Alloalcanivorax dieselolei B5: one gene and its partner. The protein of the gene in region 2 interacts with the protein of the main gene of each other region in a pairwise test. Links are inferred from orthologs where the notes say so. Each region holds a gene or a part of one and is shown on either strand. Other genes may lie near its edges. The genes, in order: dnaQ and dnaE.

What was found.
Region 1: the proteins of dnaE (region 2) and dnaQ interact in binary tests that used the Escherichia coli proteins (3 or more experiments, as listed by UniProt). The link is inferred for Alloalcanivorax dieselolei B5 from one-to-one orthologs.

The regions. Positions count from the first base shown.
Region 1 is NC_018691.1:2,593,362-2,609,990, forward strand. What follows is about bases 5,348-8,304. They hold dnaQ (DNA polymerase III subunit epsilon), read right to left. Parts: upstream 7,208-8,304; coding sequence 6,488-7,207; downstream 5,348-6,487. Other genes in these bases: B5T_RS11665 (anthranilate synthase component I family protein), read left to right, coding at 5,348-6,326; rnhA (ribonuclease HI), read right to left, coding at 7,204-7,647; B5T_RS11680 (class I SAM-dependent methyltransferase), read right to left, coding at 7,691-8,304. In the rest of the region: Fe/S-dependent 2-methylisocitrate dehydratase AcnD, read right to left, coding at 1-360; prpC (bifunctional 2-methylcitrate synthase/citrate synthase), read right to left, coding at 430-1,572; prpB (methylisocitrate lyase), read right to left, coding at 1,640-2,530; B5T_RS11655 (GntR family transcriptional regulator), read right to left, coding at 2,576-3,262; B5T_RS11660 (hypothetical protein), read right to left, coding at 3,360-5,132; more of B5T_RS11665, read left to right, coding at 5,229-5,347; more of B5T_RS11680, read right to left, coding at 8,305-8,473; gloB (hydroxyacylglutathione hydrolase), read left to right, coding at 8,566-9,345; B5T_RS11690 (LysM peptidoglycan-binding domain-containing protein), read left to right, coding at 9,420-10,976; B5T_RS11695 (extracellular solute-binding protein), read left to right, coding at 11,112-12,911; B5T_RS11700 (microcin C ABC transporter permease YejB), read left to right, coding at 12,912-14,000; B5T_RS11705 (ABC transporter permease), read left to right, coding at 14,000-15,034; B5T_RS11710 (ABC transporter ATP-binding protein), read left to right, coding at 15,031-16,629. UniProt on the Escherichia coli protein: DNA polymerase III is a complex, multichain enzyme responsible for most of the replicative synthesis in bacteria. The epsilon subunit contain the editing function and is a proofreading 3'-5' exonuclease.
Region 2 is NC_018691.1:2,096,098-2,107,137, reverse strand. The notes cover bases 3,178-7,272. They hold dnaE (DNA polymerase III subunit alpha), read right to left. Parts: upstream 6,882-7,272; coding sequence 3,378-6,881; downstream 3,178-3,377. Other genes in these bases: rnhB (ribonuclease HII), read right to left, coding at 6,919-7,272. Outside these bases: B5T_RS09530 (CTP synthase), read right to left, coding at 1-460; tRNA lysidine(34) synthetase TilS, read right to left, coding at 908-2,176; accA (acetyl-CoA carboxylase carboxyl transferase subunit alpha), read right to left, coding at 2,176-3,147; more of rnhB, read right to left, coding at 7,273-7,557; lpxB (lipid-A-disaccharide synthase), read right to left, coding at 7,554-8,699; lpxA (acyl-ACP--UDP-N-acetylglucosamine O-acyltransferase), read right to left, coding at 8,701-9,471; 3-hydroxyacyl-ACP dehydratase FabZ, read right to left, coding at 9,588-10,025; lpxD (UDP-3-O-(3-hydroxymyristoyl)glucosamine N-acyltransferase), read right to left, coding at 10,104-11,040. UniProt on the Escherichia coli protein: DNA polymerase III is a complex, multichain enzyme responsible for most of the replicative synthesis in bacteria. This DNA polymerase also exhibits 3' to 5' exonuclease activity. The alpha chain is the DNA polymerase catalytic subunit.

The DNA of each region.
Region 1 (16,629 bases), 500 kb from region 2 along the record:
ATGATCCACGATCAGCTGAGTCGGCACCACCGGGTTCACCTTGGACGGGTCCCCGCCCTTTTCGGCGATGGCGTCACGCAGACCGGCCAGGTCCACCAGCGCGGTCTGGCCAAGAATGTCATGGCACACCACACGAGCCGGGTACCAGGGAAAATCCAAGGTGCGCTGGCGTTCGATCAACTGCTTCAGGGAATCGGTGAGCGATTCCGGTTCACAGCGGCGAACCAGCTGTTCGGCCAGGATGCGGGAGGTATAAGGCAGTTTGTCGTAAGCGCCGGACTGGATGGCGTCGACCGCGGCACGGGTGTCGAAGTAGTCGAGATCGGTACCGGGCAGCGGTTTGCGGTAATCAGTGTTCATGGCTAGGCATCAATCGAGTCGGGTTGGCGGGCTGGGTCGAGGGAGCGGCGCACCGCTCCCCTTCCCGGATCAGCGTTGCGCGATCGGGGTTACCTTGCGAATCTCCGGACCGGTGTACTCGGCGCTCGGGCGGATAATACGGTTGTCCGCGCGTTGCTCGAAGACATGACCGGCCCAACCGGTCAGGCGGCTCATCACGAAAATCGGAGTGAACAGCTTGGTCGGGATCCCCATGAAGTGGTACGCGGAAGCGTGGAAGAAATCAGCATTACAGAACAGCTTTTTCTCCCGCCACATGACTTCCTCGCAACGTACCGAAACCGGGTAAAGCACGGTATCGCCCACATCGGCGGCCAGCTTCTCGGACCAGCCCTTGATGATGGCGTTGCGCGGGTCGGACTCGCTGTAGATGGCGTGGCCGAAGCCCATGATTTTTTCCTTGCGCTCGAGCATGCCCATCATGCCCTGCTCGGCGTCGTCGGCGTCCTTGAACTTCTCGATCATGTCCATGGCCGCTTCGTTGGCGCCGCCATGCAGCGGGCCGCGCAGGCTGCCGATGGCGCCGGCGACGCAGCTGTGGATGTCACTCAGGGTGGAAGCGCACACCCGGGCCGTGAAGGTGGAGGCGTTGAACTCGTGCTCCGCGTACAGGATCAGAGACACGTTCATGACCCGCTCATGCAATTCGCTGGGGGCTTCATCACGCAGCATGTGCAAGAAATGGGCGCCGATGGAATCATCATCGGTGTTCTCTTGCACACGAACGCCGTCGTGGCTGAAGCGGTACCAGTAACAGATGATGGAAGGGAAACAGGCGAGCATGCGGTCAACGCAGTCTTCCTGGTTCGGGAACACGCCCAGAACCGAGGTGTCTTCCTGCTCAAGATTACCGAGCATGGAACAGCCGGTGCGCATCACATCCATCGGATGGGCGTCCTTGGGAATACGCTCGAGCACTTCCTTGAGAGCCTGGGGCAGACCGCGCAGCGTTTTCAGTTTGGCCTTGTATTCGTCCAGTTGCGCCTGGGTGGGCAGTTCGCCCTTGAGAATCAGGTAAGCCACTTCCTCGAACTGGCAGTGTTCCGCCAGGTCCTTCACGTCATAGCCCCGGTAAGTGAGCCCGGAACCGGATTTGCCCACGGTGGACAGAGCGGTTTTACCTGCTACCTGGCCTCGCAGGCCGGCGCCCGCCAGTTTCTTGCCTTCTGCCATTATCATTCTCCTGCTTCAATTCCGGTGTTTACGTCTGCCCTCTCCTCGGCCGGGAGAGGCGTTGTCATCAGCCCTTGCCCTTGGCGAACAACTCGTCCAGCTTGCGCTCGTAGTCGTGATAGCCGAGGAAATCGTACAGTTCCATACGCGTCTGCATGGTGTCGACCACTTCTTGCTGGGTACCGTTCTCGCGGATTTCGCGATACACCTTCAGCGCGGCCTGGTTCATGGCGCGGAACGCCGACAGCGGATACAGAATCATGCTGGCGCCGGCATCGGCCAGCTCTTCACGGGTGAACAGCGGCGTGGCACCGAATTCCGTGATGTTGGCCAGCAACGGCGCGCCACCAATGCCATCGGCGAAGGCCCGGTAGTCATCCAGAGTGTGCACGGCTTCGGCGAAGATGCCGTCAGCCCCGGCTTCCAGACAGGCGCGGGCGCGTTCCACCGCCGCGTCCAGCCCTTCTTTCTGGAACGCGTCGGTACGGGCGATGATGAAGAAATCATCGTCGGTGCGGGCATCAGCGGCGGCCTTGATGCGGTCCACCATTTCTTCCTGGGAGACGATTTCCTTGTTGGGACGATGGCCGCAGCGTTTCTGCGCTACCTGATCTTCCAGGTGCACGGCGCCGGCGCCGGCACGAATCATTTCCTTGACGGTACGGCCAATGTTGAAGGCCCCGCCCCAGCCGGTGTCGATGTCCACCAGCAGCGGCACCTCGCTGGCGGCGGAAATCCGGCGAACATCCTCCAGCACGTCGTTCATGGAAGTGATGCCCAGATCCGGCAACCCATAGGAGGCGTTGGCCACGCCACCACCGGACAAGTAGATCGCCCGGTAGCCCACCTGTTCCGCCATCATGGCGCAGTAGGCATTGATGGTGCCCATGATCTGCAGGGGCTTTTCTTCGGCCAGTGCCCGTCGAAAACGGGCGCCGGCGCTGTTCGGCTGGCTCATTGTCATCTCCTGTGTCGGTTCCACCCGGCTCGCGGCGCGTGACGCTCAGACGGCGTCCGGCTCTCTCCGCTTCGCCTGCTGTTCGATATTTTCTCTTGCCCGGCTGATATGGCGGCGCATCAACAGCTCCGCCAGGTCCGCGTCCCGCGCTTCGATCGCCTCGACGATACGGCGATGCTCGTTGAGGGCCTTCTGCGGCCGGTTGGACACGGTACTGAACTGGTAACGGTACATTCGCACCAGGTGATACAGCCCGCCCACCAGCATCTGGATCAGCGTGGCGTTGTGGCTGCCCTGGATAATGCGGTAATGGAAATCGAGGTCGCCCTCGCGCTGAAAGTACGCGGTGTCCTCGCGCAGGTCCTGCTGCTGTTCATGCTGACCGAGCAACGCGGTCAGCCCGCGCACTTCCTCATCACTCATATTCTCGGCGGCAAGGCGTGCGGCCATGCCTTCGAGCGCCTCACGCACGTAGTAGATTTCGATCAGATCGTCGAAGCTGAGGGAGGTCACGCGGGTGCCCACATGGACCACCCGTTCCAATAACTTGCGGGATTCCAGGCGGCGCAGGGCTTCGCGTAAAGGGCCACGACTGACGCCGTAGCGGTTGGCGAGATCGGTTTCGCTGACTTTGGTGCCGGGTGCGATCACACCGCGCACGATATCGTCCTGGAGACGGGCAAACACCCGATCCGCCAGGGTTCTTACGTTATCGTCGAGGGTGTGGGTCATGGCATTCATTGTCGACAATTGAAGGATCAGGTGGCGACTTTACCCGTCACCCTCTGATCTTTCAATGGTTATTGTCGACAATGGTGCCAGAGCAAGCTCAGAGAGCGCAGCTACTGCCCTGATAGCGCCATTCCACCGAGCCGCGGCTTTCGGAGTCCTGACGCTCCAGGTCATCGCTTCCGGCGGCCCGCAACTGTGCCGGGCGGTATAGATCACGCCAGATACCGCGCAGTCGCTCACTGTAGCGGTCCGTGCGATACAACGGGCGGTTGCCGCTGGTCAGATCCAGAGTGCCATCAATGCGGGTGCCAAAATGAGGCGTACCGGCCTTGTTGGCGGCCCCGGGCGCCAGCAGCAAGGTCACTGTCGCACGGCTCTGGCTGGCGGCGGTGACCAGTCCGGCGGGCACCACTTCATCCTCGCAGGACGCGGCGGCGTAAGCGGCGCCGTCGGCGGAGATACGCACCACGAAGGTTTCAATCTGGTTCTCATCGGCCCGATTACGCTCACGGGCCTGGTTCGGTTCCAACGTCCGACAGCCGCCGCTGCTGTCATGCAGGCACGCCGGATAGTTGCCGTTGCTGCCCAGTTCCTTGGTGGGAATAAAATCCGAGCACTGCTCCGAACTGCCGGTACAGGCCCGTTTCAGGGTCACCGAGTAATAGCCGGCGGCCACGCTGGCGCCATCGCCGTTCACCATCATCGGCCCGGTCTGCGTGGCGCGGACACTCAGGCCGAGGTTGCCGGAGCCCAGTACACTCCCCTGAACTCGCCCGGCTTCACCGCCACCCGGCGCGGACGGGCTGCCCGGCAGATCCAGTGCGAAGTCGGTGACAAAACCGCCCGCCACGCGCTGATTGATATAGAGCGCGCGATGCCCCAGCAGACGCCCGGTCAGGGTGGCATCGGTGCTGGCGGCGCTGCTGTTCAGCAGACCGACGATATGCCCTTGCTGGAAAGTCAGTCCCGCCGTCAGCGTGGGGACGCCCTCCCAGGTCACCAGATCCTCGCCGCCGCCGTTGTCCGGATCCCCTTTTTGCAGTTGTCCCAGGCCCAGCACGCGGCCATCCGGCAGTACCAGGGCTTCCATGCGCAAGGCGCTCTGATTGGTGTCGAACGCCTCGGGTTGATCACAGGGCGCGGCCCCGTCCTGGCAGGTCTCCAGGGCATACTCCCCTGCGCGCGTCGCCCTATTGGCGTTACTGATCCGGGCGGTCACCGTGGACGGATCCGCTGGAAAACCAGAGACCGGGACCTCGGCGGACACCGCACCCAGCAACGGCTGCCAGGCGGTACGGAAAGCGGCGTAGTCCGGATAATCAAATTCCAACGCCGGCACCAGGGCGTCGAAATGCTCGCTGACCAGTTCGTTGACCACCTCGGGCAACTCCAGCCGGGAAGTGGCCGGATCGCTGTCCAGCGCCATCAGCAGCGCCGCCCGGTTACGCACCCGATAGTCGCCGGCGTCGATCCGCCGTGGCGCCTCCACCATATCGGCCAGAGTGAAACGATAGTCGCGGGTTGTCAGCCGTTGCGGCAAGTAGGCTTCGCCGAGGGTAACCCAGCGCCCTTCGTAACGGCGATCACCCAGAAAGAAAGCGATGCTTTCAGCGTTCGATGGGCACAGGGCCTGGTTCGCCGGCAACTGCTCGGTGGCGGTGTCCAGTACATAGTAAAGAGCGCGGCCACACTCGTAGGACAGATTGGTCGCCACGGTGCCTTCCAGCGTCACCCGATGCTCTCCGCCGGGTTCCAGCAAACACCGCGCCGTGGAGGGACAGACCCCCACATCATGCTCGGCATAGCTTTTGCCCCCGCCGCCGCAGGCCGCCAAGGCCAGACAAGCGGACATCAACAACAGTTTTTTCATGCGCGTTTATTCCTTCGCCACGGCTCGCCGCCCGGCGCCGGGAGCGCTACACTAGCCGGCCTGTTTTCGCCGCCCGCGAGCCTTTCCCGACACCTCATGCTTGATAGCGTTCACGTCGTCTTTCATCAAAATGGCCGTTTGCTGGCCCTCGGGCCGCCCGATCACACCCTGTACGCGCAAGACCGGGAAGCCCTGAAAGCCCTGCCGGAACGGGTCGCCGATGCGCTTGCCCAGGGTTACCGGTTCGCCTGCGGCCTGCTCCCCTATGCCGCGGGCCTGGCCCTGCACGGTATTGGCGGCTGCGATACACCAGCGGTGGTGCATCTTTACCGGTCCATGCCGCGGCCGTTCCACCAGCAACCAGGCACCTTCCGTCTGACCCGGCCATTCCAGGCACAGCAAACTGCTGATAAGTATGCCTATGCACTGCAAAGGATCAGTTGCTATCTCGTAGCCGGAGATTGCTATCAGGTAAATTACAGTCAACGTTTCGATGCCCGCTTCCAAGGCGACCCGCTGATCGCCTTCCAACGGCTGGTGCACGCGCACCCCGCGCCCCATGCCTGTTTTTTCCGTGATCGGGGCGAGGCGGTGTTCGGCGTATCGCCGGAGCGCTTCTTGCGGGTGGACGGCCGCGACGTGGTTACCGAGCCGATCAAGGGCTCGCGGCCGCGCGGCGATGGCGAGGAAGAGGATCGGCGTCTGGGCGAGGCCTTGCTGGCCAATCCCAAGGATCGCGCCGAGAACCTGATGATCGTGGATCTGTTACGCAACGATCTGGGGGCGGTTTGCGAGCCGGGCTCGATAACGGTGGACCCGCTATTCGAATTGCGCCGCTTCAGCAACGTGCAGCATCTGGTGTCCACCGTGCACGGCCGCCTGCGCCCGGACGTGACGCCCCTGGCCGCGCTGATCAGTGCCTTTCCCGGCGGCAGCATCACCGGCGCGCCGAAGAAACGGGCGATGGAAATCATTCAGGAACTGGAATCGGTACCGCGTGGCCCCTATTGCGGCACATTGTTCTGGCAGGACGATCAGGGACGGTTGGACAGCAACATTCTGATTCGCACCCTCTACACCCGGGGCGACGCACTGCACTGCCACGGCGGCGGCGGCATCGTGGTCGATTCCACCACCGAGGAAGAATATCGGGAAAGCCGCTTTAAAGTAGAAAAGCTGATGGCGGTGTTGTAACGCCAAACGCCGCCTCCCATCCGGCCGAATGTCAAAGCCACCGTAGGAGCCAGCCCTGCTGGCGAATGGACCTACAGACCCAGATTCACCAGCAAGGCTGGCTCCTACAGTGGCTTCCTGGCCGTCTGTGAATGCATGCCTGCAACGCTCGCGATGCCGAGTCAGCCCTCCTCAGTCCCCCACAGGGTCGGCTCGCCGTTCTGCTCCGCCATGGAGCGCAGCTTGTCCAGATGGCGCTGAAGATCGCCGCCATCAGCCGACACCACCCGCAGCGAAGGGCGGTCCGCGCTCAACCGGCGAATTGCCTCCGCCTGCCGCTGACCGCCACTGCTGCCATCCTGCCCGTCCAGGGAAAGGTTGGTCTGGCCGCCGGTCATGGCCAGATAAACGTCGGCGAGGATCTCGGAGTCAAGCAGAGCGCCGTGCAATTCCCGGTGGCCATTGTCCACGTCGTAGCGGCGGCACAACGCATCCAGGCTGTTCTTCTGCCCGGGGTGCATTTCCCGCGCCAGCCGCAGGGTATCCAGCACCCGGCAGCGCTGCTCCACCGTGCCCCACCTGGCGCCCAGCAGCTTCAACTCGTGATTGATAAAACCGACATCGAAAGGCGCGTTGTGAATCACCAACTCGGCGCCGTCGATGAAATTGACGAATTCCTCGGCGACTTGCGCGAACACCGGCTTGTCGGCGAGGAATTCCAGGGTGATGCCGTGCACCTCCATCGCCCCCTGGTCGATCTCCCGTTCCGGGTTGATGTACAGGTGCAGGTTGTTACCGGTAATGCGGCGGTTCATCACCTCCACACAACCGATCTCGATAATACGGTGGCCGGCGGCGGGCTCCAGGCCGGTGGTTTCCGTATCCAGTACAATCTGTCTCATCCGTCCACACTCATCTGATCAATTCCACGGTTGGCCAGGCGGTCGGCCCGTTCGTTCTCCACGTGCCCGCTGTGGCCTCGCACCCAGCGCCATTCCACCTCGTGGGGGGCGGCGGCCTGATCCAGGCGCTGCCACAGATCGGCGTTCTTCACCGGCTGCCGGGAAGCGGTGCGCCAGCCGCGCCGCTTCCAGTTGGCCATCCATTCGGTGATGCCCTGACGCACATACTGGGAATCGGTGGTCAGCACCACCCGGCAGGGTGACTTCAAGGTTTCCAGAGCAACGATGGCCGCCATCAATTCCATGCGGTTATTGGTGGTCAACGGCTCACCGCCGAACAGTTCCCTCTCGTGCTCGCCATGGCGCAGCAACGCGCCCCAGCCTCCCGGCCCCGGATTGCCACGACAGGCACCGTCGGTAAAAATTTCCACTGTCTTCAAGAACCACTACTCCACTTACTTTCAATATTCATTCTTTCGATATTCATTCCACATTGCGTTGCCAGCGGGCCACGGGCACGGAAATGACCGTTGGACGTGATGGTTCGCCGCGCCGGAACGACGGCGCCAGCGGCCGCACCATGGCGGCCCGCTTGCGCGCCACCAACAGATAACAGGCGCCGTGGCGCCACCACAGGCGCCGCCCCAGCCATTCCAGCCACGCCAACCGGCGGCGGCCACGCTCACCGAGCGGCAGGTTGTGGAAGCCGCTGGCCAGGCCTTCCACTTCAAACCCCAGCACCTGCAGCCAATCACTCACTCGATAGGGGGTGAAGTAACGTCCCACCCAGCCCGGCCGGCGACGGGCGCCGGGCCGGAACCAGCGCGCCAGCCCCAGCAGACTGACCGGTTGAAACGACACCACCGCGATCATGCCGCCCGGCGCCACGCAGCCAGCGGCCTCCCGCAGCACCTGATGCGGCTCGTCCTGAAACTCGAGACCGTGATGCAGTAACAATACATCCACGCTGTTCTTGGCGATGGGTAAGGCCTTGGCCTGCGCTTGTACCTGCCCTCGGCCCAGCTCCGGCGGCGTGACGTTGCAGCACCAGGGAATACGAATGCCTTCCAGCATATCCCGGCAGGCACAGGAACCCACCGACACCGCCCGCTGCCCCACCAACCTGGGCAGCCAGTCGGCGAGCAACTCGCGCTCCTCGTGGAGCAGGGCGCGGCCGGCGTCGCTGTCCAGCCAGCGATCAAAGCGATGCGGCATATCCTGGGGATGACGCCGATAAGGGCCGCGGGGCAAGGGGGGTAACTGCATCCGTGACACTCTCCCTGGTAGGCTCGACTCCGTGGTAGGCTTAACGCTGACGTTCAGTGCCAAATATCAGTTCCAAATAAGGGTAGCACGACATGCTTCAGACCCCTACGGCGATTCCCGCCTTCCAGGACAATTACATTTGGGCCCTGCGCCGTGACCAGCACTGCGTGGTGGTTGACCCCGGCGACGCCGCTCCGGTGGAAGCCTGGCTGCGCCAGCAGGGTCTGATTCTGACCGGCATCCTCATCACCCATCACCATCCCGATCACGTCGGCGGCGTCAACACCTTGCTGGAACACCGGGATATCCCGGTATACGGCCCGGCCCGGGAAACCATTCCCGGCCTCACCCACCCTCTCAATGACGGCGACCGGGTGAAGCTGGCCGATCTGGATCTGGATCTGGAACTGGAAGTACTGGACGTACCCGGCCACACCCTGGGACACATCGCCTACCATGCCCGCCAGCCGGGCTGGTTGTTCTGCGGCGATACTCTGTTCGCCGGCGGCTGCGGGCGCCTGTTCGAGGGCACTCCGGAGCAGATGCACCACTCGTTGTCACGACTGGCAGCGCTGCCCGAAGGCACCCAGGTCTTTTGCGCCCACGAATATACCCTGGCCAATCTCACCTTCGCCGCCAAGGTGACGCCGGAGGACCCGGATGTGCGCACGCGCCTCAACGACGTCAAGGCGCTGCGCGATGCCGGGCGCATCACTCTGCCCTCCACCATCGCCGTGGAGCGCCGCACCAATCCGTTCCTGCGCGCCACCGAGCCCGCTCTGCGCCAGTCCTGTGAGCGCCACTTCGAGGCGCCGCTGGACACCCCGGTGGACAGCTTCGCCGCCCTGCGGCGCTGGAAGGACAGCGGCTGACGCCGGATTTAACCTTGCCGTAACCTTTCCCGGTCCCTAGAATTCACCGGAATTTCAATAGCCATATAATTGACATGCATAGACTTCTAGGCGTTTTTGCCTTGGGGGTGTTGTGGTTTGGCGGGGGCTGCTCACTGACACCATCCGTGGATGAACTGCCGCCCATGCCACCGGCGGCACCGGAGCCAGAACCGGAACCAATACCAGAACCAGAGGCGGGCACACCCGGCCTCGCCATCGCCGAGCCGGCGGAACAAGACCAGGATCTCTGGGCGCGGCTGCGCGAAGGGTACGGCCTGCCCCGGGTGGACAATTCCCGAGTGGAAGAACAGCGGGTGTTCTACACCCGCCACCCGGTCTATTTCACCCGGGTCACCACGCGCGCGGAACGCTACCTGAAGTTCATCATCGACGAAGCCGAAGCGCGACACATGCCCACCGAACTGGCTCTGCTGCCAGTGGTGGAAAGCGCCTTCGACCCCTTCGCCTATTCCCACGGCCGCGCCGCCGGACCCTGGCAGTTCATTCCCTCCACCGGCCAGCATTTCGGCCTGCGCCAGGATTGGTGGTACGACGGCCGCCGCGACATCATCGCGTCCACCCGCGCCGCCCTGACCTATCTGCAACAGCTCGCCGACCGTTTCGACGGCGACTGGCTGCTGGCGCTGGCCTCCTACAATGCCGGTGCCGGTACCGTTCTCCGGGCACAGAAACGCAACGAAGCGGCGGGCAGGCCCACGGACTTCTGGAGCCTGGATCTACCCACTGAGACCACCGCCTATGTGCCCAAGCTGCTGGCGGTGGCGGATATCGTCAGAAATCCGAAGCGATACGGCGTGGCTCTGCACCCGATCACCGATGTGCCCTACTTCATCAGCGTCGACACCGGTGGGCAGTTGGACCTGACCCAGGCCGCCAGACTGGCCGAAGTGCCGATGGAAGAGCTGTATTTGCTTAATCCCGGCTTCAATCGCTGGGCCACGGCCCCCGCCGGACCGCACCGTCTGCTGGTACCGGCGGACAAGGCGGAACGGTTCAAGGCCGGTCTGGCCAACTTGCCCGCCGGCCAACGGATGCGCTGGCAGCGTTACACCATCGCCCGCGGCGACAATCTGCAAAGCATCGCCCGCCGCCACCGTACCAAGGTGCAGGTACTGCGCGAGATCAATCACCTCAAGGGCAACACCATCATCGCCGGCAAAACCCTGTTGATTCCTCAATCCGCCCGAGGCAGCGCCGCTCCGGCCGGGGACGACAGCAATCCGCGGGGCCGGCGGCTGGCACACAAGGTTGGTGATGGCGATACCCTGTGGGATCTGGCCCGGCGTTACCAGGTGGCGGTACGTGACCTGGCCCAATGGAACGATCTCGACCCCAAGGATCCACTGCGGGTCGGGCAGACCCTGAAAGTGTGGAGTGGCGACGAAGACGGCGGCCAGACGCAACGTTCCGAAATGGTCCGCCAGGTCCGCTACTCAGTACGCCACGGTGATTCGTTGTACACCATCGCCAATCGCTTTAATGTGTCCGTGAACGACATTCGCAGTTGGAATAATACCCTGAGCAAGCGCCGCTACCTGCGTCCCGGTGATCGTGTCACGCTGTTCGTGGACATTCGCGACGCCCCCTGATCGAACCGTGCGGGCCGCCGGAACGCCGCGCGCCGCTCATGGTCTATACCCTGTCGAAGGCGCCGAAAGCTGGCACCCAAGCCTTCGACAGGCTCTAATGTGGGATTCGATGACGATCAGGAGTGGATAATAACGATGAGAGCCGTCACCATTCTGTTGGGTTTGCTGCTGGCCCTGCCGGCCTTCGCCGAAGTGCACAGCGGCCATGCCATCACCATGTACGACGCTCCCAAGTATGGCCCTTCCTTCCGTCAGTTCGACTACGTCAATGCCGACGCCCCCAAAGGCGGTCAGATCAAGCTCCATGTGATCGGCGGCTTCGACAGCTTCATGCCCTACCTGCCCAAGGGCAGCGCCGCCGCCGGCGTCGGCGGTCTCGGCCCCAGCTTTATTTACGACAGCCTGACCGTGCGCAGCCTGGACGAACCGTTCACCGAATACGGCCTGCTCGCCGAACGCATGGAATGGCCGGACGATCGCAGCTGGATCACTTTTACCCTGCGTGATGAAGCCCGCTTCGCCGACGGCCACCCGGTCACCGCCGAGGACGTGGTATGGAGCTTCAATCAGTTGACCGAACATGGCCAGCCGCTTTACGCCTACTACTACGCCGATGTGGAAAAAGTGGAGGCGCTCTCCAAGCGTAAGGTGAAGTTCACCTTCAAACCCGGAGACAACCGGGAACTGGTGATGATCGTCGGCCAGCTTCCGGTATTGCCCAAGCACTTTTGGAAAGACAAGGACTTCACTCAGGCCGATCTCACCGTACCGATGGGTTCCGGCCCTTATCGCATCGCCAGTTTCAAGCCCGGCAAGCAGGTGGTGTACCAGCGCCGCGATGACTACTGGGCCTGGGACCTGCCCGTTATCCAGGGCCAGTACAACTTCGGCCGGGTGATCTTTGAGTATTATCTGGATCAGACCGTGGCCCTGGAGGCCTTCAAGAAAGGCGATTACGACTTCCGCTTCGAGATGAACTCCAAACTCTGGGCCACCGCCTACACCGGACGGGATTTCAACAGCGGCAAGCTGGTCAAGGAAGAAATCCATCACCAGAACCCTTCGGGCATGCAGGGCTTTATCTTCAATACACGCCGTGCGCTGTTCCAGGACCCGGCGTTACGCGAGGCCATGGCCTATGCGCTGGACTTCGAATGGTCCAACAAACAACTGTTCTATAACCAGTACAAGCGCACTCGAAGCTATTTCCAGAACTCGGAAATGGCCGCCACCGGCCTGCCCTCGAAAGCGGAGCTGAAACTGCTGGAACCGTTGCGCGATCAACTGCCGGAGCGGGTCTTTACCGAGGAGTATCAGCCGCCGGTCTCCGACGGCACCGGCCGTCCGCGGGAGAATCTGCGCACCGCCCAGACCCTGCTCAAGAAGGCCGGCTACGAGGTGCGTAACGGTCAGTTGTTCAATCCCGAAGGGAAGCCGGTGAAATTCGAGTTTCTGCTTTACAGTCCGGCGTTCGAACGTGTGGTCCTGCCGTTCTCCCGCAACCTCAAGGCTCTGGGTATCAGCGCCGATGTGATCCGCGTGGATGAATCCCAGTACCTGCAGCGGGTGCGAAATTTCAATTTCGACATGATCGTCGGCGGCTGGGGCCAGTCCTCCTCCCCGGGTAACGAACAGCGGGACTTCTGGTCCAGCGAGGCGGCGGACCGGCCCAGCAGCCGCAATTACGCCGGCATCAAGGACCCGGCCATCGACAGCCTGGTAAAAACCCTGATTGCCGCCAAGGACCGCGACGCTCTGGTGACCAGTAGCCGGGCGCTGGATCGCGCCCTGCAGTGGGGATTCTATGTCATCCCCAATTGGGGGATGGATTACCACCGCTTCGCCTACCGCTCCCGGCTGGCCCATCCTGATTTGCCGCCGTACCTTGGCGTCGACGGGGCCCTGGATCTTTGGTGGGATACCACGGCGGAATAAATGCCACGCTATATTCTCAAACGACTACTGCTGATCGTCCCCACCCTGTTCGGCATTCTGTTGCTGAACTTCCTGGTGGTGCAGGCAGCCCCCGGCGGCCCGGTGGAGCGCGTGCTCGCCGAGCTCCAGGGTCAGGGCGGTGGCGCGGGCCCCGGCGGCGGCTTCGCCGGCACCACGGCCGATACCATCGGCGGTGGCGGGCATTCCGGTTATCGTGGCTCCACCGGGCTGTCACCGGAACTGGTGGCCCGTATCGAGCAGTTCTACGGCTTCGACAAACCGGCCCTGGAACGCTTCTGGATCATGCTGCGCAATTACCTGAGGTTCGACTTCGGCGAGTCCTATTATCGTGATCGTCCGGTGTCGGATCTGATCATCGAACGTATTCCCGTATCGGTATCACTGGGGCTGTGGAGCACGCTCATCGCCTATCTGGTGTCGATTCCGCTGGGCATTCGCAAAGCGGTGAAGGATGGCTCCCGGTTCGATGTCTGGAGCAGCACCGCCATCGCCATCGGTTACGCCATTCCCAGTTTTCTGTTCGCCATTCTGCTGGTGGTGCTGTTCGCCGGCGGTTCCTATTTTGAGTGGTTCCCGCTGCGCGGCCTGACTTCGGACAATTTCGAACAGTTGTCCTGGTTCGGCAAGATCATCGACTATCTGCATCACATCGCCCTGCCCACCCTCGCCATCGTCATCGGCAATTTCGCCACCCTCACCATGCTGACCAAGAACTCGTTCCTCGACGAGATCGGCAAGCAGTATGTGCAAACCGCCCGGGCCAAGGGACTGACGGAAAAGCAGGTGCTCTACCGCCATGTTTTCCGCAACGCCATGCTGATCATCATCGCCGGCTTTCCCGCCGCGTTCGTCAGTGTGTTCTTCACCGGCGTGTTGTTGATCGAGTATATCTTCTCCCTGGACGGTCTCGGGCTGCTTGGCTTCGAATCGGTGATCAACCGGGACTATCCGGTGGTGTTCGGCACCCTGTTCATCTTCACCCTGCTGGGCATGCTGCTGAAACTGGTCTCCGACCTGACCTACATGTGGGTGGACCCGCGTATCGATTTCGAGCGGAGGGCCCACTGATGATGGCAACGGCAAGCGCGCCTCTTTGGCGGCGGCAATGGCGGGCGTTCCGAGGCAACCGCCGCGGCTTCTGGTCCCTGTTGGTGTTCCTGGTGCTGTTTGTGCTCAGTCTCGGCGCGGAATGGATCGCCAACGACAAGCCGTTGTTGATTCGTTATGACGGCGCTTTCTATACCCCGGTGCTGCACACCTATCCGGAAACCACCTTTGGCGGCTTCTTCGAGACCGAAGCCAATTACCGGGATCCGGTGGTGCGGGAGTTGATCGAGGAAAAGGGCTGGATGCTGTGGCCGGCGATCCGCTACCACTACACCACCATCAATTACGAACTCACCGTGCCGGCACCGGCACCGCCTTCGGCGGAGAACTGGCTCGGCACCGACGATCAGGGTCGGGACGTGCTGGCGCGCCTGATCTACGGTTTCCGCACCTCGGTGCTGTTCGGTTTGATGCTGACTCTGAGCGCCAGCGCCATTGGCATCATGGTCGGCGCCATCCAGGGCTATTACGGTGGCTGGACCGATCTGGCCGGGCAGCGCTTCATCGAAATCTGGTCGAGCATGCCGATTCTCTATCTGATCATCATCCTCTCCAGTTTCGTGATTCCCAGTTTCTGGAGCCTGCTGGTGATCATGTTGCTGTTCTCGTGGATGACATTGGTGGATCTGGTGCGCGCCGAGTTCCTGCGTTGCCGCAACATGGAATACGTGCGCGCCGCGCAGGCCATCGGTGTGCGCACCCCGGTAATCATGTTTCGACACATGCTGCCCAACGCCATGGTCGCCACCCTGACCTATCTGCCGTTCGTGCTCAACGCCGCGGTGATCACCCTCACCTCCCTGGATTTCATCGGCTTCGGCCTGCCGCCGGGTTCGCCGTCACTGGGTGAGTTGCTGGGCCAGGGCAAAGCCAACCTGCAGGCCCCGTGGCTGGGACTCAGCGCCTTCGTCACCCTGGCGTTGATGCTGTCTCTGCTGGTGTTCATCGGCGAAGCCGTGCGCGATGCCTTCGACCCGAGGAAATTCCTGTCATGAGTCTGCTGGAACTGGAGCAACTCACGGTCCGTTTTGGTGACGCCGCGCCGGTGGTGGATCAGGTCAGCCTTAAACTGGAACGGGGCCGCATGCTGGCGCTGGTGGGTGAATCCGGTTCCGGCAAATCACTGACCGCCATGTCGATCCTCGACCTGCTGCCCGCCAGCGCTACCCGCGAGGCCACGGCCCTGCGCCTGGATGACGAGAATCTACTGGCCTGGTCGGCGATGGAACGGCGGCGGCTGCGCGGCGGCCGTATCGGGACGATATTCCAGGAACCGCTGACCGCGCTGAATCCCTTGCACACGGTGGAAAAACAGATCGGTGAAACGCTGCGCATTCACCAGGGGCTCAGCGGTGCCGCCGCGCGCCAGCGCAGTCTGTCGCTGCTGAGCCAGGTGGAGCTGCCCGCCAGCGAAGCCATGCTGTCGCGCTATCCCCACCAGCTCAGCGGCGGGCAGCGTCAACGTGTGATGATCGCCATGGCGCTGGCCAATGATCCGGAGTTACTGATCGCCGACGAGCCCACCACCGCCCTGGACGTGACCGTCCAGGAAACCATCATGGACTTGCTCAAACGCCTGCAGCACGAGCGCAATCTGGGCATTCTGCTGATCAGCCATGATCTCGGACTGGTGGGCCGGTTCGCCGAGGACGTGGCGGTGATGCACCACGGCAAGGTGGTGGAAAGCGGCCCGTCGGAGCAGGTGTTGAGCCAGCCACAAGCGCAGTACACCCGTCATCTGATCGACGCCGAGCCAAGCGGTACCGCGGTACCGGTGGCGGATGACGCCCCAACCTTGCTCCGGGCGGGTGATCTTGAGGTGAGCTTCAAAGGCAGCCGCCGTGGCTGGTTCGGCCCACGGGAGGAAACCCGGGCGGTGGACCGCATTTCTTTTCAACTGCGTCGCGGCGAAACCCTGGGCGTGGTGGGCGAATCCGGCTCCGGCAAATCGACCCTGGCGCTGGCCCTGCTGCGGCTGGTCGCCTGTCAGGGGCGCGTCATGTTGCTGGATCAGGATCTCACCCGCCTGCGTGGCGGCGCCCTGCGTCCGTGGCGACGTCATATGCAGGTGGTGTTCCAGGACCCGTTCGGCAGTCTGAATCCACGTCTGACGGTACTGCGAGCCGTGGAGGAAGGACTTCGCGTGCACCAACCGGATCTGAGCCGCGACCAGCGCCGGGACCGGGTCCGGCAGTTGCTACGGGAAGTGGGGCTGGACCCCGATGCCCTGGAGCGCTACCCCCATGAGTTCTCCGGTGGTCAGCGCCAGCGCATCGCCATTGCCCGGGCCCTGATCATGAAACCGGATCTGCTGATCCTGGACGAGCCCACTTCCGCCCTGGACCGCAGCGTGCAGGCCCAGGTGCTGGATCTGCTGCGCGATCTGCAACGTCGGCACGGGCTCAGCTATCTTTTCATCAGCCATGACCTCAAGGTGGTGCGCGCCCTCAGCCACCGGTTGCTGGTGATGCGCCAGGGTCAGGTGGTCGAGCATGGCGACACCGAGGCCATCTTCCAGCGGCCTGCTCACGACTACACGCGCACCCTGATCGACGCCGCTTTCAGCACCGAGAAGAAACACGCCGTTGCA
Region 2 (11,040 bases):
CCAGGAACGGCAACGACTCGATGTCGCCGGCGGTGCCGCCGATCTCGACGATGGCCACGTCGGCGTCACCGGCCCCTTCCTGGATCTTCAGTTTGATTTCGTCGGTGATGTGCGGGATCACCTGCACGGTGGCCCCCAGATACTCGCCACGACGCTCCTTGTCCAACACGTCCTGGTAGACGCGGCCGGTGGTAAAGCTGTTGCGGCGGCTGAGCCGGGCACGGATAAAGCGCTCGTAGTGCCCCAGGTCCAGGTCGGTTTCGGCGCCGTCCTCGGTGACGAACACCTCCCCGTGCTGATAGGGGCTCATGGTGCCTGGGTCCACGTTGATGTAGGGGTCCATCTTGATCAGAGTGACCTTCAGACCACGGGCCTCGAGCAACGAGGCCAGGGACGCCGAGGTGATTCCCTTGCCCAGGGAAGACACCACACCGCCAGTGACAAAAATATAACGTGCCATGCACCCACCAGAATCAGTCATGGATTGAACGTGCCCAAGCCGTCCCGACAACTTCATATTCATCGACCGTGCCACTGATCTTTCCACAACCTGCCCCAGGCCCCAAGCCCCGGAGGTGAGAAAGCGCCAACGAAACACCAAAAAATCGCCGGGAGCGATTTTTCACATCGTGCCAGCGATGGCCCGAAGGGAGGTCGCCATGGATGGCATGACCTCAAAAAAAATACCTTTGCTCACCGCGGTGGGCAAAGGTGTGTTCTGTTTCGGCTTGGAACGGACGTACCGCCGGGTCTCGGTATTCCTGAAATATCAGGGAGTTGGGCTACGTCAGGATGGGACGAAATAGTAACAGAACGGCTGCCGCCAGGGAACCACTGTCGCAGCGCGAAAACGGGTAAAAACGTAAAAGACGGCAAGCGAGCAAACGGCTTCGTCGTCCGCGCCCGCCTACCACCGTAAATGCCACGGCCGGCAGCGGTGCCGGTCCACGCCATCGGCGACGCCGATCATTGGCACCGACACCAATTCATCATCCTGATACAGCAGCGGCCATTGGCGGCGACGCCAGGGCGGCACCCCGGCCACGCGCCACAACTCCGAAACCTGCTGATGCTGACCGTGACGGTGCACACGCTCACCGCCCGCGAAAGGCCGCAGTTGGACGTCACCGGGCGGTACCCACACGGTCACCGCGCCCTCCCCTGGGAGCAGACGCCAGAGACCGGAATCCGGGGGCTGATGACCGTCCCGCCAGTCCAGCGGCCGGCTGAGCGGCTGCAAGTCACGGTCGCGGAGCAAGTAGAGATCACCGCGATAGCGACGCAGTGTGCGCCCCCCCCAACTCACCCGGGCCTCCCGGTCCGATGGCGCCCGCAGCAGAGCGTGGATTTGCCCGGTGACGGCCAGGGACGGCGGCGGCGCCCCCGCCTGATCCAGCCACCAGCGCAGCACATTATCCCGACGTTCACGGCTCAGCGCCGCCAGCCCCCCCAGGGGCAACCGATCCCTCTCCGCCGCCAATCCCCGAGCATCCTCGGCGGCCCTTTCGTCCAGCAAGGTGGCGGCGTCCGCCATCACCCCGGCGGTGCGAGCCAGGATCGCCGGAGCGCCCGGCCAGGTGGTGGCCAGGCGGGGCAGAATCTCGTGACGCAGCCGGTTCCGGCGCAGACTGATATCGGTGTTACTGGGATCCTCCACCCACTCCAGGCCCCGGCGGCGAGCCTCGCGCTCCAGCTGTGCCCGCCCGAATGCCAGTAGCGGCCGCCACAGTCGCAGCCCATCCAGCGAGGAGTGCTCGGACATCGCCGCCAGCCCTTGTACGCCGGCGCCACGCAGCAGGTTCAGCAACACCGTCTCGGCCTGGTCGTCACGGTGGTGGGCGGTGATCACGGCGGCGCCGGCGGCCTGTTCGCTCAGAGCCTGGTAGCGGGCGGCACGGGCGCCAGCTTCCAGATTCACATCGGCCGGCACGTTGACCCGGACTTCCTCGAACGGCACGCCCAGTGCCTCGGCCCGGGTTCGGCAGAATACCGCCCAGTCCGCCGACCGTGCCTGCAATTGGTGATTGACGTGCAGGGCCCGCAGGCGGGGACCGAGACCGGCCTCCACCAGCAGGTGCAGCAACAGGGAAGAATCAAGACCGCCGCTGAATGCCAGCAACAGGGGCCCGGGCGGGGCCTGGGCCGCCGACACGCGGGGGACGGCGGCGTCGGACATCACTCATCCACGGGGTCGCTGATGAAGTTGCCGTAGCTCATCAGGCGCTCGTAGCGGCGCTGAATCAGTTCCGGCTGCTCCAGAGCGTCAAGGCTGTTGAGGGCGGCGGTCAGGGAGCGGCGCACGGCGTCGGCGGCCTGGTCGTAATCACGGTGGGCGCCGCCCAGCGGCTCCTGCACCACTTCATCGACGATGCCCAGTTCATGCAAACGGTTGGCGGTCAGCCCCATCGCTTCCGCCGCTTCCGGCGCCTTCTCGGCGCTGCGCCAGAGGATCGAGGCGCAGCCTTCCGGGGAAATCGTCGCATAGGTGCTGTACTGAAGCATTTGCAAGTGGTCGCAGACGCCCAGGGCCAGCGCGCCGCCGGAACCGCCTTCGCCAATCACGGTGGCGATGATCGGGACTTTCAACTGGGACATCACCCGCAGATTACGAGCAATCGCCTCGGACTGCCCGCGTTCTTCCGCGTCGATGCCAGGAAAGGCACCCGGGGTGTCAATGAAGGTGAAAATCGGCATCCGGAACCGCTCCGCCAGCTCCATCAGGCGCAACGCCTTGCGGTAGCCTTCCGGATTGGGCATGCCGAAGTTACGGCGTACCTTTTCTTTCACTTCCCGGCCCTTCTGGTGGCCGATCACCATGATCGGCCGGTCGTCCAGACGGGTAATGCCGCCAACGATGGCCGGATCATCAGCAAAGCTGCGGTCGCCGTGCAGTTCGTCAAAGTCGCCGAAGATTCGCTTGACGTAGTCCAGCGTGTAGGGACGCTTGGGATGCCGGGAAAGCTGCGAGATCTGCCAGGAGCTCAGCTTGCTGAAAATGTTCTCGGTAAGCGCGATCCCCTTCTCCTGCAGCTTGGCGATCTCGTCGGAGATACTGACCTCGCTGCCGGTGCCTACGAGTCGCAGTTCCTCGATTTTGGCTTCCAGTTCCGCAATAGGTTGTTCAAATTCGAGGAAATTCGGATTCATGTGCTACCCCTTGTCACAGTGCGCTCAAGTGTAGCCGCAATACAATGACAGCGTCGAGATACCCGGCTGGGCGTAAAGTTGCAAGTTGTTACCAAGTGCCCGAGAGTCGCGGTCCCCAGACCAGCGGGGTCCCGCAATTCGCTGTCACGCTTACACGCTAACCCCGGGGGCCGCCCGGCGAATTGCGTGTTAGCGTGCCGGCGTGTTGCGTGTAAGCGAGGTCTTCTCCTCTAATACTCCAACTGCACCGACGTCTCGCCGAAGCGGTTGCGCAGCTCATCCACCAGGGCTTCGTGGGGGCTGATTTTCCACTCATCGCCAAGCGGCATGGCCACATCCGCTTCCTTGTGAGCGAGCCGCAACGTCACCGGGATCGCCCCGCCCCGGTACGGCGCAAACAACCGGTCCAGGGTGTCCGGCAGTTGCTGCTCCACCGGCACCGACACGCACAGGCGGCGGGCGAACACCTCGCGGGCCTGGCGCATGTCCATGACCTCGTCGGCCACCAGATTAAAGCCGCCGGAGTAATCGTCGTTACGGACTCCGCCGCGTACCACCAGCAGAATGTCCTTCTGGATACGCTCACCGAACTGGGCAAAGGTCTTGCCGAACACCGATACTTCCAGCCGGCCGGTCTTGTCATCCAGGGTAACGAAGGCCATGCGCTCACCGCTGCGCTTGCTGCGGGTAATACGCAACGCCACCACCAGCCCGGCCACCGTGGCGGCCTCGCCCTTGGCGGTGGGTTGCAGGGCATTGAAGCGGGCGCTGACGAATTGCCGGACCTCGTGTTCGAACTGGTCGATGGGGTGACCGGTCAGGAACAGGCCCAGGGTATCGCGCTCGCCGTTGAGACGCAGTTCGTCATTCCACTCGCGGGCCGGCTTCCACTCCACCACCGGGGTTTCGGCGGTCTGCATGGAGCCAAACAAATCCGTCATGCCGGCTTCTTCGTTGCGGGCGTCCTGTTCCGCCGCGGCGATGGCATCCGGCAAAGTGGCCAACAACGTGGCGCGATCACGGAAATGACGGTTCGGCCCTAGCTTGTCCAGGGCTCCGGCACGCACCAGGGCTTCCAGGGAACGGCGATTGATCTTCTTCAGGTCGATACGGCGGCAGAAGTCGAACAGATCGTCGAACCCGTCAGTGTCGCCACGGGCACTGACAATCGCCTCAATGGGGCCCTCGCCCAGGCCCTTGATCGCGCCCAGGCCATAGATGATGTCGCCTTCCGGATTCACCGTGAAACGATAACCACAGGAGTTCACATCCGGCGGCAGTACCTTGAGGCCCATGGAGTGACATTCATCGATGAAGGTCACCACCTTGTCGGTGTTCTGCATATCGGCGGAAATCACCGCCGCCATGAATTCCGCCGGGTAATGGGCCTTGAGCCAGGCGGTTTGATAGGCCACCAGGGCGTAGGCGGCGGAGTGGGATTTGTTGAAGCCGTAACCGGCGAACTTCTCCACCAGGTCGAAGATCTTCATCGCCAGATCCGGGTCCACACCCTTCTCTTTCGCGCCGCTTTCGAAGATCTCCCGCTGCTTGGCCATCTCCTCCGGTTTTTTCTTGCCCATGGCGCGGCGCAGCATGTCCGCGCCGCCGAGGGTATAGCCGGCCAGGACCTGGGCGATCTGCATCACCTGTTCCTGGTAGAGAATCACCCCGTAGGTGGGCTTGAGGATCGACTCCAACCATTCATGCTGGTACTGCGGATCCGGGTAGGCCAGCGGTTCCCGACCGTGCTTCCGGTTGATGAAGTTGTCCACCATGCCGGATTCCAGCGGACCGGGCCGGTACAACGCCACCAAGGCGATGATGTCCTCGAACACGTCGGGCTTGAGCTTCTTGATCAGCTCCTTCATGCCCTGACTTTCAAGCTGGAATACGGCGGTGGTGTCGCCACGTTTGAGCAGATCGAAGCTGGGCGAATCGTCCAGCGGAATCCGCTCGATCTCCAGCGGCCCGTCCCCTTCGCGCTGGCGGCGCACGTTCACCGCTTTCATCGCCCAGTCGATGATGGTCAGCGTCTTCAGACCGAGAAAGTCGAATTTCACCAGCCCGGCTTGCTCGACGTCGTCCTTGTCGTACTGGGTGACCAGGTTTTCGCCGTGCTCGTCGCAGTGCAAGGGCGCGAAGTCGGTGAGTTTGCCCGGCGCGATCACCACGCCGCCGGCGTGTTTGCCCACGTTTCGGGTCAGGCCCTCCAGTTTGAAGGCCATCTCCATGATTTCATTGACCGCTTCCTTGTCCGGGTTGCCGTCGTCCTCGAGGAAATCCCGCAGCGTTTCTTCCTGCTCCAGTGCCTTCGACAGGGTCATCCCCGGAGTGCCGGGAATCATCTTCGAAAGCCGGTCGGCCATGCCGTAGGGTTTGCCCTGCACGCGCGCCACGTCCCGCACCACCGCCTTCGCCGCCATGGTGCCGAAAGTGATGATCTGACTGACCGCGTCACGGCCGTATTTATCGGCCACGTAATTGATCACACGGTCGCGTTTTTCCATGCAGAAATCGACGTCGAAGTCGGGCATGGATACCCGCTCCGGGTTGAGGAACCGTTCGAACAGTAGGTCGTAGGCGATCGGATCGAGGTCGGTGATCTTCAGTGCGTAGGCCACCAGGGAGCCGGCGCCGGAGCCCCGCCCGGGTCCCACCGGCACCTGATGTTCCTTACCCCACTGGATAAAGTCCGCCACGATCAGGAAGTAACCGGGGAAACCCATCTGGTTGATGATGTCCAGTTCGAACTTGAGGCGGTCATCGTAGATCTTGCGGCGCTCGGCGTAGTCCGGCGCCTGCGGATCGAGAATCTTGACCAACCGCTCCTCGAGCCCGTCCCGGGACACTTTCTCGAAGTACTGCTCGATGGTCATGCCTTCCGGCACCGGGAAATCCGGCAGGAAGTTCTTGCCCAGGCGAATATCCAGGGTGCAGCGACGGGCGATCTCGACGCTGTTTTGCAGCGCCTCCGGCAGATCGGAAAACAGCTCCGCCATTTCCTCCGCGCTTTTCAGATACTGCTCTTCGGAATATTTTCGTGGCCGGCGCGGATCATCCAGGGTGTTGCCGTCGTGAATACAGACCCGCGCCTCGTGGGCTTCGAAATCCTCGCGCTTGAGGAAACGAACGTCATTGCTGGCCACCACCGGAATGTCCAGCTCCGCCGCCAGCGCCACGCTGGCGTGCAGGCAGTCCTCATCGCCGGGGCGCTGGGTGCGTTGCACCTCCAGGTAGTAACGGTCACCAAATACGGTTTTGTATTCCGTGGCCCGTTCCCGCGCCAGATCGGTCTTCTCCGCCAGCAGCCATTTACCCACGTCGCCAAACCGGGCGCCGGACAACACGATCAGCCCCTCGTTGAGCTCCAGCAGCCACTCGCGCCGGATCAGCGCCCGTTCGCGCACCTGGTTGGTCTGCCAGGCGCGGCTGATCAACAGGGTCAGATTGCGGTAGCCCTGTTCGTTCTGCACCAGGCAAGTGATATAGCTGGGCTCGTCTTCAGGATCATCCGCCTGCACCCACAGGTCCGCGCCCATCACCGGTTTGATCCCGGCATTCTGAGCATTGGAATAGAACTTGATCAGTGCGAACAGGTTGTTCTCATCGGTGACCGCCACCGCCGGCATGCCCTGGGCGGTGCAGGTCTTGATCAGTTCTTTCACCCGCACCACCCCATCCACCAGGGAGTAGTCGGTATGCAATCGCAAATGGACGAAACGGGGTTCGCTCACGAAAAAGCTCCTTGATTCCCGCCACGGCTGCGGCGGGTCAGTTCGATTCGATCAGGGCCGCTACCGGGCCAAAGGAACGGCGATGTTCTGGCAAGGGACCGAGCCGGCGCAACGCTTCCAGGTGCACCGCGGTGGGATAGCCCTTGTGACGGTCGAAGCCGTAATCGGGATGCCGCTGGTGCAACGCCACCATTTCCGCGTCCCGCGCCACTTTGGCGAGAATCGAGGCGGCGGCGATGGCCGGCACCCGGCCGTCCCCTTTCACCACCGCTTCCGCCGGACAGGCGAAGGACGGGGTCCGATTACCGTCCACCAACACCGCTTCCACGTCAATGGGCAGCGCCTCCACCGCCCGGACCATGGCCAGGTGAGTGGCGTGATAGATGTTCAGTTGATCCACTTCCGCCGCCTCGGCGCGGCCCAAAGCCCAGCCCCGGGCCCGTTCACGGATCAATTCCGCCAACCGCTCGCGGCGTTTGGCGGTGAGTTTCTTGGAGTCCGCCAGCCCCTCTATGGGCCTTGCCGGGTCCAGCACCACGGCGGCGGTCACCACCGCCCCCACCAGCGGCCCCCGGCCCACCTCGTCGACGCCGGCCAGCACCATGCCCGGTTGCCAGGCAAAAGCGCTGGGCACGAACGGCTCACTCAGATCATATTCAGGAAAGGGATGGTTCATCGCTGTCCTTCCAACAGGCCGGCAACGGCAGCGGCGGCCTTGACGCTGGCGCCACCACGCAAGGCTTCATGCACCCGGGTGAAATCCTCCCGCAACGCGGCCACCCGCCGCGGTTCATGCAACCAGCGATTCACTTCCCGCGCCGCCGCCTCGCCGCTCAACTGATCCTGAATCAGTTCCGGCACCATGGCTTTCCGGCAGAGCAGATTGGGCAAGGCGACGAATTCGCTCTTCACCAATCGCGAGACGATGGCATAGGTCACCGCGCCCACCCGGTAGCCCACCACCATGGGTTTTTTCAGCAGCAAGCCTTCCAGGGTGGCGGTGCCGGAAGCCATCAGTACCACATCGGCGGCCGCCATCACCGTGCGGCTGTGCCCGTCCACCACCGTCACCGGCAACGCCGGCGCCGCCCCCAGCGCCAGTTCGATTTGCTCGCGGCGGGCCGGGTTAGCAGCGGGAATGACAAAACGCAGCGCCGGATTATCCCGGTGCAGGCGCACCATGGCATCGAGGAACGGCGGCATCAGTTGGGACACCTCTCCGCCCCGGCTGCCCGGCAGCACCGCCAGCCACTGGCCGTCCCCGGCCAGGCTCAGCTCATCGCGGGCGGCGGCGGTGTCCACATCCAGATCGATCATGTCCGCCAGCGGGTGGCCGACAAAGGCCACCGGCACGCCATGCTCCTCATAGAACAGCGCCTCGAACGGGAACAGCGTCAACATCAGGTCCACGTCCCGGCGGATCCCCTTGACCCGCCCCTGGCGCCAGGCCCACACCGACGGGCTGACGTAATGAACGGTGCGCAGCCCGGCGGCGTGGGCGCGCTTGGCCACGCCCAGGGTGAAATCCGGGGAATCGATGGTGATCACCACCGCCGGGCGCTTTTCCAGCAAGGCGTCCACCAACTGGCGGCGCAGACGGAACAGCTCCGGCAGGTGGGAGAGAACCTCGGTGATACCCATCACCGACAGCTTTTCCATCGGAAACAAGGTTTCAAAACCGGCGGCGATCATGCGTTCGCCGCCAACACCGAAGAAACGGGCATCCGGGTAACGCGCCCGCAAGGCCTCGATCAGGCCGGCGCCGAGAATATCGCCGGAAGCCTCGCCGGCCACCAGGGCGATCAGCGGCGCGTCCATATCAGCGAGTGATGCCCCGGGTGGAGTCACGCAGCGAGTCCACGAACAGCTTCAGCTTATCGCACTGCCCGGCTTCCGGATCCAGCTCCGCCAGTGCCTGTTCCAGGGTCATACCCTGGCGATAGACCACTTTGAAGGCCTTGCGCAGACGGTTGATGACTTCGCTGTCCCAGCCACGCCGGCGCATGCCTTCGAAGTTCATGCTGCGGGCGGAGGAAGGATTGCCACCGACCATGACGTAGGCGGGGACATCCTTGACGATCAGACTGCAGCCGGCGGACATGGCGTAGGAGCCGATGTGACAGAACTGGTGAATGCCGGTCATGCCGCCAAGAATCACATTGTCGCCGATGTGCACATGGCCGGCGATGCCGGTGGCATTGGCGAAAATATTATCGTTGCCGATCATGCAATCATGGGCGACATGCACCGTGGCCATTAGCAAATTGTTGTTGCCGATGCGGGTTAGCCCCTGATCCTGCACGGTGCCGCGGTGAATGGAGACGTGCTCTCGAATGACGTTACCGTCACCGATCTCCAGACGAGTGGGCTCCCCCTGATATTTCTTGTCCTGGCAGTCCTCGCCCACCGAAGCGAACTGAAAAATGCGGTTATTGGCGCCGATGCGGGTCGGTCCTTTGATCACCACATGGGGGCCGATAACAGTGCCGGCACCGATGGTGACGTCAGGCCCGATCACGGAGTACGGCCCGACTTCAACGTCCGCCGCCAGGTCCGCTTTGGGATCAATAATGGCTGTGGGATGAATCATAGGTATGCGTGTCCACCCTGGGCTGGTGTGTCGTTCCGAATGGTGCAACCGCCGCCAGTATAGCCAAGAGTCCAAAGGGCGGCGATGGCCGTGACGCCCGCCCGAGCGGGCGTGAATCAGACTTTCTGTTCCGCCACCAGCATGTCGGCGGAGGCCACCAGTTGGCCTTCCACTTCCGCGCGGCAGGTGAACTTGAGGATACTGCGGCGCAGCATCAGCCACTCGGCATGCAGCGTCAAACGGTCACCGGGCACGACCTGGCGCTTGAAACGGGCATTGTCCACGCCCACCAGCAGGTAGATGTAACCGTCCGCCGGGCGCTTGTTCTCGGTGACGAACCCGAGGATCCCGGCGGCCTGGGCCATCGCCTCGATGATCAGCACGCCGGGCATGATCGGTTCCTGCGGGAAATGGCCGTTGAAGAAAGGTTCGTTGATCGTGACGTTCTTGTACGCCTCGATGCGCTTGCCCGGCTCCACGTTCACCACCCGGTCCACCAGCAAAAACGGATAGCGGTGGGGCAAGTATTCCCGCACCTCGTTAATGTCCATCATGATATGTATTCCGAAAGCAAAAACCCCCTGTCGGGGGCGTGACATCCGATCGTCGCTGGGCCTGACGCGGCCTGGGATTCAGTCTTCGCTGCTCCCGCCCCGCGCCTTTTCCAGACGACGAACCCGCCGGGACAACTCGTCCAAGTGGCGAAAACGCGCCACATTACGGCGGTAACGGTCCTGTTTGTCCACGGGCAGCGCCGACCCGTAAGTGCCCGGTTCCGTGATCGAACGGGACACCAGGGACATGCCGAGAATCTGTACCTGGTCACAGATTTCCAGGTGACCCGAGATTCCCACCGCGCCGCCGATCATGCAGTAACTGCCAATACGGCTACTGCCGGCAATACCGACCTTGCCGGCCAGGGCGGAATGATCGCCGATCACCACGTTGTGGGCCACCTGAATCTGATTATCCAGGATCACCCCATTGCCGATCACGGTGTCCTCGATGGCCCCGCGATCAATAGTGGTGCCGGCGCCGATCTCCACGTCCGCGCCGATACGCACACCGCCCACCTGCGCTACCTTGGTCCAGCCCGCGCCATTGAAGGCAAAGCCGAACCCGTCCGCGCCGATCACGGCATGGGAGTGAATGGTAGTCCGCGGCCCGATGGTAACACCATGATAAATTGTAACATTCGGCCAGATACGGCCCTGCCCACCGATCCGGGTGCCGGCCCCGATGACGGAATTGGCCATCACCACGGTGCCTTCACCCAGCTCCACACCGGCGTCAATCACTACATTCGGGCCCAGCGATACCGACTCCGGTACTGTCGCGGAGGGGTCCACCACTGCGCTCGGGTGGATCCCGGCGGACACCGGCGGCGCGGTATCAAAGAAATGACTGGCCTTGGCAAACGCCAGGTACGGGTCCTTCACCACCAGAGCCGGCACCGGACAATGCTCCCGTTGCTCCGCGCTCAGCAGCACGGCGCCAGCGCTGGTGTTCTCCAGGAAGGCACGATAGCGGGAGTTGGCCAGAAAAGTGAGCTGCTGTGGGCCGGCCGCC